3 regions of the Agrococcus sp. AC640b genome follow, and region 2 is predicted to be linked to each of the others. Evidence: predicted binding sites of a transcription regulator. Region 2 holds the regulator's gene; each other region holds the start of a gene.
The links. The regulator HrcA, encoded in region 2, represses chaperone genes, less so after heat shock. The targets are predictions, from matches to a motif close to TTNGCACTCGNNNNNNNCGAGTGCNAA.

Region 1 (3,273 bases), on a different contig from region 2:
TCGAGGGACCGCAGGCCGTCACCGACCCCGCGGCGCTGCCGGAGGGCACGACGGTCACGGTGCTCGACGCGTCGGGCACGGGTGCCGCCGACGCCGTCGCGCAGACGCTGCAGGAGGCGGGCTGGCCCGTCGCCGCCGTCGCCGACGCGAGCGAGGTGCGCGACGCGACGACCGTCTACTTCGAAGGCGACCTCGAGCCGTACGCGCTCGGTCTCGCGCAGGCGGTCGGCACCGAGGCGACGGAGGCGACCCCGACGCCGCTGTCCGGCTCCGTGCTCACCGTCATCGTCGGCTCGGGCGCGGCGCCCGAGCCGGGGTCGACCGACGCGCCCTGAGGCCCTCGAGCGACGGGGAGGCCGTGCGCTCGGCGAGCCTCGTCGTCGAGCCTGCGCGCGGGCACCTATCGTTGCCCGCATGCGAGCTCTCACGCGTTCCACCAGGGCGACCCGCGTCGCCGCGATCGTCCTCGTCGGGGCCGCGTTCCTGACGGCCTGCGCAGGCGATCCCGAGCCGTCGCCCTCGCCGAGCGCCTCCGAGGCGCCCTCGCCGACCCCGACGCCCGCGCCCGAGCCGGAGCCGATCCTCGCGCCGCTCACCGGCGCCGAGGTCGACGCGGCCATCGCGCTGCCCGCGATCGTCGCGAAGATCGACGACCATCCCGAGGCGCGGCCGCAGTACGGCCTCGAGGCGACCGACCTCGTGTACGAGGAGCTCGTCGAGGGCGGCCTGACGCGCTACGTCGCCGTGTGGCACTCGAACGTGCCGCAGCAGATCGGCCCCGTGCGCTCGATCCGACCGATGGATCCCGGCATCGTCGGCCCGTTCGGCGGCATGGTGGCCTACTCGGGCGGCCAGCCGCACTTCGTCGCGGCGATGCAGGCCGTGACGGGCACCGCGAACGTCGTGCACGGCGGCGGCACCTACGACGCCTACTTCTCCCGGGGCGGGGCGCACGCCGCACCGCACGACGTGCTGCTGCAGGCCGCGCAGCTGCAGCAGGACAACGCGGCGCTCGCGCCGCCGCAGCCGCAGTTCGCCTACGCGAGCGATGCGGCCGCCCCGACGTCGCAGTCGAGCGGAGGGCCTGCGTCGCAGCTCGCGATGAGCTTCTCGCCGAGCCAGTCGCGGCAGTGGGGCTGCGACGCGACGACGGGACGATGGCTGCGCAGCCAGCAGGGCGTCGCCGACCTCGACGCCGGCGGGCAGCAGCTCGGCGCCGCGAACGTCGTGGTGCTGCGGGTGCAGATCGAGAACAACGGCAACATCCCGCAGACGATGCTCGAGGGGCGCGGCGGCGATGGATTCGTCGCGAGCGGATGCTCCTGGGTGCCCGTGACGTGGTCGAAGCCCGACATCACGACGCCCATCCAGGTCGTCGACGCCGCCGGTCAGCCCGTGGTGCTCGCTCAGGGCAACTCGTGGGTGGAGCTCGTGCCGACGACCGGCTCCGCGACCGCATCCTGAGCCCTCCGCGAACCAGGTCGCGACGCGTCGGGCTCGCTTGCACTCGCGTGCCCTGAGTGCCAGACTCGACCCTGGCACTCGCGACGGTCGAGTGCCAGCTGACGTGTCGACGTGTCCAGGAGGGACGAGACTGCAATGGCAAAGATGATCGCATTCGACGAGGAGGCCCGACGCGGCCTCGAGCGTGGTCTCAACACGCTCGCCGACGCCGTGCGCGTCACCCTCGGTCCTCGTGGCCGCAACGTCGTGCTCGAGAAGAAGTGGGGCGCACCCACCATCACGAACGACGGTGTGTCGATCGCGAAGGAGATCGAGCTCGACGACCCGTTCGAGAAGATCGGCGCGGAGCTCGTCAAGGAGGTCGCGAAGAAGACCGACGACGTCGCAGGCGACGGCACGACGACCGCCACGGTGCTGGCGCAGGCGCTCGTCCGCGAGGGCCTCCGCAACGTCGCGGCGGGCGCAGACCCCATCAGCCTCAAGCGCGGCATCGAGAAGGCGACCGCTGCGGTCTCCGAGGAGCTCGTCGCGCAGGCCAAGGAGATCGAGACGACCGAGGAGATCGCGGCGACCGCGTCCATCTCGGCCGCCGACCCCGAGATCGGCCGTCTGATCGCCGAGGCGATCGACAAGGTCGGCAAGGAGGGTGTCGTCACCGTCGAGGAGTCGAACACCTACGGCACCGAGCTCGAGCTCACCGAGGGCATGCGCTTCGACAAGGGCTTCCTGTCGCAGTACTTCGTCACCGACCCCGACCGCCAGGAGACGGTGTTCGAGGACGCGTACGTCCTCATCGCCAACCAGAAGATCTCGGCGATCAAGGACCTGCTCCCGATCGTCGACCAGGTGATCCAGGCGGGCAAGCAGCTCGTCATCATCGCCGAGGACGTCGACGGCGAGGCGCTCGCGACGCTCGTCGTGAACAAGATCCGCGGCATCTTCAAGTCGGTCGCCGTCAAGGCTCCCGGCTTCGGCGACCGCCGCAAGGCGCAGCTCGCCGACATCGCGATCCTCACCGGTGGCGAGGTCATCTCCGAGGAGCTCGGCCTCAAGCTCGAGGGCGTGCAGCTCTCGCAGCTCGGTCGTGCGCGCAAGGTCGTCATCACGAAGGACGAGACGACGATCGTCGAGGGTGCCGGCGACGCCGAGGCCATCGCTGGTCGCGTGCGCCAGATCCGCTCGGAGATCGACGCGACCGACTCGGACTACGACCGCGAGAAGCTGCAGGAGCGCCTCGCGAAGCTCGCCGGTGGCGTCGCCGTCATCCGTGCGGGTGCCGCGACCGAGGTCGAGCTCAAGGAGCGCAAGCACCGCATCGAGGACGCCGTTCGCAACGCGAAGGCGGCCGTCGAGGAGGGCATCGTCGCCGGTGGTGGCGTCGCGCTCATCCAGGCGGGCAAGGCTGCGTTCGCGAAGCTCGAGCTCACGGGCGACGAGGCGACGGGCGCGAACATCGTGCGTGTCGCGATCGACGCACCGCTCAAGCAGATCGCCCTCAACGCCGGCCTCGAGCCGGGCGTCGTGGTCGAGAAGGTGCGCGCGCTCGAGCCCGGTCACGGTCTGAACGCCGCGACCGGCGAGTACGTCGACATGCTCGCTGCCGGCATCGCCGACCCGGTGAAGGTCACGCGCTCGGCGCTGCAGAACGCAGCATCGATCGCCGGCCTGTTCCTCACGACCGAGGCCGTCGTCGCCGAGAAGCCCGAGCGCAACCCGGCCCCGGCCGGCGACCCCACGGGTGGCATGGACTTCTGAGTCCCTGACCGACAGGAAGGCCCCGAGCATCGCGCTCGGGGCCTTCCTGCATGT
Region 2 (3,273 bases):
ACGTCGACCACCTCTCGGCGTACGCGCTCATCGTCGAGGCGGGCACGGCGCTCGCGCGCCAGATCCGTCGCGGCGAGGTCGCGCCGGTCGACGACGACCTGCACGCCGCGATGTACGAGGCCGCGGATGCGACGCTCGGCGCAGCAGGCTACGAGTGGTACGAGGTGTCGAACTGGGCGCGCGGCGGAGCCGTGTCGCGCCACAACCTGTCGTACTGGCACGGCGAGGACTGGTGGGGCGTGGGCCCGGGCGCCCACAGCCACGTCGGCGGCGTGCGCTGGTGGAACGTGAAGCACCCCGCGGCGTACGCCCAGCGGCTCGCCACGGGGGAGTCGCCAGCGCTCGCACGCGAGGAGCTCGATGCCGACACGCGCCGCGTCGAGCGCGTGCTGCTCGAGACCCGCATCCGCGACGGACTGCCCGTCGACGTGCTCGACGACGCCGGGCGCACGGCGGTCGCCGGCCTCATCGCCGAGGGTCTCGTCGACGGCCCGTCGGCGATGCGCGGCCGCGTCGTGCCGACGCTCGCCGGTCGCCTGCTCGCCGACGCCGTCGTGCGTCGGCTCACCGCCTCGACATGACGACGGGCACCCCGCCTCGGGGTGCCCGTCGCGTCGATCGGTGACGGCTACTTGATGATGCGCCAGTTGAACGGGTAGCGGTACGAGCCGCCGCCGTTGACGCGCACGCCGCCGATGATCGCGAAGATGATGCCGAGGATCGGCGGCACCACGGCCAGGAACAGGAACAGGAATCCGATGAGGATGAAGCTCGTGATCGTGCCGACCACGAGGAGTCCCACGGTGAGGATCGTCATGAAGAGCTGGAAGTTCAGCGCCTCCTTCGCCTCCTGCTTCACGAACGCGCTGCGGTCCTTGTAGACGAGGAAGACGATGAGCGGGCCGAGCCAACCGAGGTAGAGGACCCATGCGATGCCGCCGAGGTGGCCGAACATCGCCCACTGCTTCTCGTCCTGCGGCGTCATGGGGGCACCCGCGGCGTACTGCGGCTGACCGGGAGCGCCGTACTGCGGAGCACCGTACTGGCCGGGCCCGGGCTGGCCGGGCTGCGGTGCGCCGTACGGAGGCGCCTGCGGCGGCTGGTGCTGGCCGGGCGCGCCGAACTGCGGCTGCTGCTGGCCCGGTGCGCCCTGCGGTGCGCCGTACGGAGGCGCCTGCGGCGGCTGGTGCTGGCCGGGTGCGCCATGCGCCGGCGCGGCGGGCGGCACGGGCGCGGGGCTCGAGAAGGGCTGGGCGGGCGCGCCCGGGGCGGGAGCCGCCTGCGGTGCGTCGCCCTGCTCGGGTGCGCCGAAGCTGGGCGCCTGCGGCTCGTCGGGCGTCGCGGCGGGGCCGTTGGAGTCGGACATGGGAGGCCTCTCGATCTCGGGTGCCGGGTGCGGCTGCATCCATCTTGCTCGCAGCAGGCTGAGAACGCACCCATCGTCGCGGTACGATTGGCAGTCACGAACGACGAGTGCCAGACGAGGGGGGACGATGGTCACGGATCGCGGCCTCGAGGTGCTGCGGGCGATCGTGCGCGACTACGTCGCCTCGAGCGAGCCCGTCGGCTCCCGCTCCATCGTCGAGCGCCACTCCTTCGGGGTGAGCGCTGCGACGATCCGCAACGACATGGTGCTGCTGGAGGAGGCGGAGCTCATCGTCGCGCCCCACACCTCCTCCGGCCGCATCCCCACCGACAAGGGCTACCGCGTCTTCGTCGACCGCCTGCAGGGCATGCAGCCGCTGTCGGCGGCGCAGCGCGTCGCGATCACCCGGTTCCTCGACGAGGCCGACGACCTCGACGACGTCATGGCGCGCACGGTGCGGCTGCTGTCGCAGCTGACGAACCAGGTGGCCCTCGCGCAGTACCCGTCGGTCGCGAAGGCACGCGTGCGTCGCGTCGAGGTCGTGCAGCTCGCCGAGTGGCGGCTGCTGCTCGTCGTCATCCTCGACACGGGTCGCGTCGAGCAGCGCATGGTCGACGCGGGGCAGCAGATCGGCGCGGAGGCGGCCCAGGCCATCGGCCGCGCCCTCGACCTCGCCGTCGCAGGCAAGCCCACCACCGATGCCGAGGATGCGCTCGTCGCCGTCGTCGACGACGCAGCGCCGGGGGTGCAGGCCGCGACGGCGCGGCTCGTCGCCGTGCTCGGCGAGGTGCTCGCGCCCACCGCGGGCGACCGCCTCGTCATCGCCGGCGCCTCGCACCTCGTGCGCGGCGGCCACGACCTGTCGGGCTCGGTGACGCTCGTGCTCGAGGCGATCGAGGAGCAGGTCACCCTGCTGCGCCTCTTCGGCGAGATGGATGCGGAGGCGACGGCCGTCGCCACCCGCATCGGCCGCGAGATGGCCGACGGCCTCGAGCAGACGTCGATCGTGACGGGCGCGTACGGCGCCGGCGGTCACGAGGCCGGTCGAGTCGGGGTGCTCGGCCCCACCCGCATGGACTACGCATCGAACATGGCAGCCGTCCGCGCCGTCGCGCGGTACCTCACCCGGCTGCTCGACGACGAGGAGCGATGAGCGATCACTACGAGGTCCTGGGCGTGCCCCGCGAGGCCAGCCAGGACGACATCAAGCGTGCATACCGCAAGCTCGCACGACAGCTGCATCCCGACGTGAACCCGTCGGCGGACGCCGCCGACCGGTTCAAGGAGGTCACGCACGCGTACGACGTGCTCTCGGATGCGCAGTCGCGTGCCGACTACGACCGCGGCCCGCAGGCGGCCGGCTTCGGGCTGGGCGACATCTTCGAGCAGTTCTTCGGCGGCACGGGCAGGCAGCAGGGGCCGAGGCCGCGCAGGCGACCCGGCCAGGACTCGCTGCTGCGGCTCGACCTCGACCTGCACGACGTCGTCTTCGGCGTGCACCGCGACCTGCGCGTGCAGACGGCGGTGCTGTGCGAGACGTGCGGCGGCCGGTGCACGGCGCCGGGCACGCGGGAGGAGACCTGCGACATCTGCCAGGGCTCCGGGCACGTGCAGCGTCAGGTGCGCTCGCTGCTCGGCAACATGGTCACGAGCCAGCCGTGCGGGTCCTGCCAGGGCCACGGCACCGTCATCCCCATCCCGTGCCCCACGTGCGCCGGCCACGGACGCGTGCGCGCCGAGCGCACCATCCCCGTCGACGTGCCCGCCGGCGTCGACACGGGCCTGCGCATCCAGCTGCCCGGTCAGGGCGAGGTCGGTGAGGCCGGTGGCGACCCCGGCACGCTGTTCCTCGAGGTGCACGTGCAGCACCACGACGTCTTCAGCCGCGATGGCGACGACCTGCTCGG
Region 3 (3,273 bases), on a different contig from region 2:
CCGGCGTACGGTCAGCAGCCCGAGCAGGCGGCACCCTCCTACGGCCAGTCGACGCCGTCGTACGGCCAGCAGCCCGGCTACGGCCAGCAGTCCGCCTCCGCACCCTCGTACGGGCAGCAGGACGCCTCGTACGGTCAGCAGCCCGGATACGGGCAGCAGCAGTCGTACCAGCAGCCCGGCTACGGGCAGCAGCAGCCCGGCTACGGCCAGCAGCAGTCGTACGGCCAGGCCGAGAAGCCGGCCCGCGGCAAGCTCACGGGTCTCACGATCGCCGCGATCGCCCTCGCGGCCGTCGCGCTCATCGTCACGATCGTGTTCGCACCCGCGAGCGGGCTCTTCAGCATCGGTGCCATCGTGACCGGCTTCCTCAGCATGCGTCGCGCACCGCAGAACAAGCCGTGGGGCCTCATCGCCATGCTCGTCGGCATCGCCATGCTGCTCGTCGGCATCGTCGTCACGATCATCTACGCCGTCGTGTGGCTGCCGTACTTCGCAGCAGGCGGCTCGCTCTAGCGAGCCCACCGCCGCATCGCACGAACGCCCCGCCTCGGCGGGGCGTTCTGCGTGCTGCGAGCGCGACGGCGGCGCGAGTCAGGCGCGCTCGGCGAGGATCGCCCGATGCCTGCCGTCCAGGCGCGTCGCGACGAGCGTCGCCGATGCGTCGCCCTGCAGCCGCAGGCGCCTGCGCAGCCGATCCGGGTCGACGTCGGCGCCGCGCTTCTTGATCTCCAACGTGCCGATGCCGCGGCTGCGCAGCTCGCGCTGCAGCGTCCGCTCGTCGAGCGGCAGCGTCGCGAGCACGCGGAAGCGCTGCGTGAACGGGCTCGTGACGTCGTCGTCGGTCGTGAGGTACGCGATGCGCTCGCTCACGGCGCCCGCATCCAGCGACGACGCCACGGCGCCGATCAGGCGAGCGCGGATGACGGCGCCGGCCGGCTCGTGCAGCCACGCACCCAGCTCCCGCACCGGCACGTCGTCGGCATCGGGGGAGCCGGCGAGCTCGTGGGCGCCCGACCCGTCGAGCACGAGCGCCGACGTCGCGACGCCTGCGCGAGCCAGCGCACCCGTCCACACGACCGCCTCGACCGTCTCGCCATCCACCGTCACCCACTGCGTCTCCGCGTCAGCGGGCAGCAGCTCGCGGTCGATCGCGGGGCCCAGCTTCACGCCCATCGGTCGATCCGAGGCGAGCGACAGCAGCCACGGCAGGGGAGGCGACCACGACTCGACGGGCAGGCGCGTGCCGGTCGCGTCCCTGCGCGCAGGGTCCGCCCAGATCGCATCGACGCCGTCGAGCGCGACGTCCTCGGCCCGCGCATGCGTCACCGACGCCTCCGGCAGGGGTGCCAGGTTGAACCCGGCGACGGCGGCGGTCACCTCGTCGGCGTCCACGGCGCGCACCGTGCAGCCGGCGCCCGCGATCGCGAGGGCGTCGCCGCCGATGCCGCAGCCGAGGTCGGCGACCGTGTCGATCCCCGCATCCCGCATCCTGCCGGCGTGCAGCGCGGCGACGCGCAGCCGCGTCGCCTGCTCGAGCCCCGCCTCGGTGAAGAGCATCGATCCGGCGAACTCGCCGAACTTCGCCACCGCCCTGCGACGCAGCCGCGCCTGCGTGAGCACCGCGGCGACGAGCGTGGCATCGTGGCCCCGGCGCCGCAGGGTCGCGACGGCCTGCACCGCCCCGCCGAGATCGTCGAGGGACGAGGAGACCTCGTCGAGGAGGCCGAGCCCCTCGCTGGTGAGCAGCGCGCGCAGGGCGATGGCATCCATCCCCCCATCCAAGCAGCAGCGACGACGGCATCCGCTGGCACTCATGTTGACCGAGTGCCAGCGGCTCGCGTACAGTCGACCTGGCACTCGGCGACGTCGATTGCCAGCAGACTGTCGACTCAGGAAAGAGGCAACCGTGTCGGTCTCCATCAAGCCGCTCGAGGACCGCATCGTCATCCGCCAGGTCGAGGCGGAGACGACGACTGCCAGCGGGCTCGTCATCCCGGACACCGCCAAGGAGAAGCCCCAGGAGGGCGAGGTCGTGGCCGTGGGACCGGGTCGCATCGACGACAACGGCAACCGCGTGCCCGTCGACGTCGCCGAGGGCGATCGGGTCATCTACTCGAAGTACGGTGGCACCGAGGTCAAGTTCGGTGGCGAGGACTTCCTCGTGCTGTCCGCGCGCGACGTGCTCGCAGTGGTCGTGCGCTGACGCACACCGCACCACCACCGTCGACGGCGGCGCCCTGCGTGGGCGCCGCCGTCGTCGCGTTCGAGGAGGCATGATGCGGGAGTCGAGGCGCGGTCTCGCGCTCGCGATCGGCGCGTACGCCGTCTGGGGCGTCGTGCCGATGTACGTCGTCCTCATGCAGGGCATCGGTGCCATCGAGCTCATCGGCTGGCGCGTGCTCGCGTCGCTCGCCGTCGCCGCGATCATCGTCACCATCGCCCGCGGCTGGCCGACGCTGCGCGCCGTGCTGCGCGACCGCCGCAGCCTCGCCTACCTCGCAGCGTCCGGCGTCGCGATCCTCGTCAACTGGACCGTCTTCGCCGCCGCAGTGCTGTCCGGCCACATCATCGAGACGAGCCTCGGCTACTTCCTCAACCCCGTCGTCTCCGTCGTGCTCGCCGTCGTCGTCCTCCACGAGCGGCTGCGGCCGGCGCAGTGGGTCGCCGTCGGCATGAGCGTGCTCGCCGTCGTCGTCCTCGTGGTCGGCTACGGATCCTTCCCCTGGATCGGCATCGCCCTCGCGCTCGCGTTCGGCGTCTACGGCCTGCTGAAGAAGCAGGTGGGCGCCAAGGTCGACGCCATCACCGGGTTCACGCTCGAGACCGCAGCCACGGTGCCGTTCGCCATCGCGATGCTCGTCGCATCCACGATCGTCGTCGGCCCCACGATCGTCGAGGTGTCGCCGCTGGTGCAGCTCGCCGTCGTCGGCTTCGGCATCGTCACCGCCGTGCCCCTCATGCTCTTCTCCGCAGCAGCCCGCCGCGTCTCGCTCGCGACCCTCGGGTTCACGCAGTACCTCGCACCCACGATCAGCCTCCTCTTCGGCTGGCTCGTCATGGGCGAGCCCATGCCGCCAGAGCGGTTTGCGGGATTCGCGCTCGTGTGGGCGTCGCTCCTGGTGCTCATGGTCGACCTCGTCGTCGCCGAGCGTCGTCGTCGCCGCTCACCCGTCGTGCCGACGCCCGTGCCGTAGCGGTCCGCGGGCCCTCGAGTGGACCGTGACCGTACCGGGATCAGACCGTTACACGTTCGTCACGAAACCGAGGCTTCTT

Region 1: groL (chaperonin GroEL) is a predicted target of HrcA. The motif match lies at 1,536-1,562, and genes of this name have one in related genera.
Region 3: groES (co-chaperone GroES) is a predicted target of HrcA. The motif match lies at 1,805-1,831, and genes of this name have one in related genera.

Annotation. Positions count from the first base shown of each region.
Region 1 covers NZ_CEEDMM010000044.1:46,068-49,340, forward strand. Annotated here, with positions in the region: gene ACZ6H8_RS15385 (LytR C-terminal domain-containing protein) at 1-335, shown strand, start outside; gene ACZ6H8_RS15390 (DUF3048 domain-containing protein) at 415-1,464, shown strand; gene groL (chaperonin GroEL) at 1,600-3,219, shown strand.
Region 2 covers NZ_CEEDMM010000029.1:258,130-261,402, reverse strand. Annotated here, with positions in the region: gene hemW (radical SAM family heme chaperone HemW) at 1-581, shown strand, start outside; gene ACZ6H8_RS12900 (DUF4870 domain-containing protein) at 629-1,366, opposite strand; gene hrcA (heat-inducible transcriptional repressor HrcA) at 1,494-2,519, shown strand; gene ACZ6H8_RS12890 (DnaJ C-terminal domain-containing protein) at 2,516-3,273, shown strand, end outside.
Region 3 covers NZ_CEEDMM010000018.1:46,121-49,393, forward strand. Annotated here, with positions in the region: gene ACZ6H8_RS08345 (hypothetical protein) at 1-513, shown strand, start outside; gene ACZ6H8_RS08350 (class I SAM-dependent methyltransferase) at 592-1,770, opposite strand; gene groES (co-chaperone GroES) at 1,907-2,203, shown strand; gene rarD (EamA family transporter RarD) at 2,277-3,194, shown strand.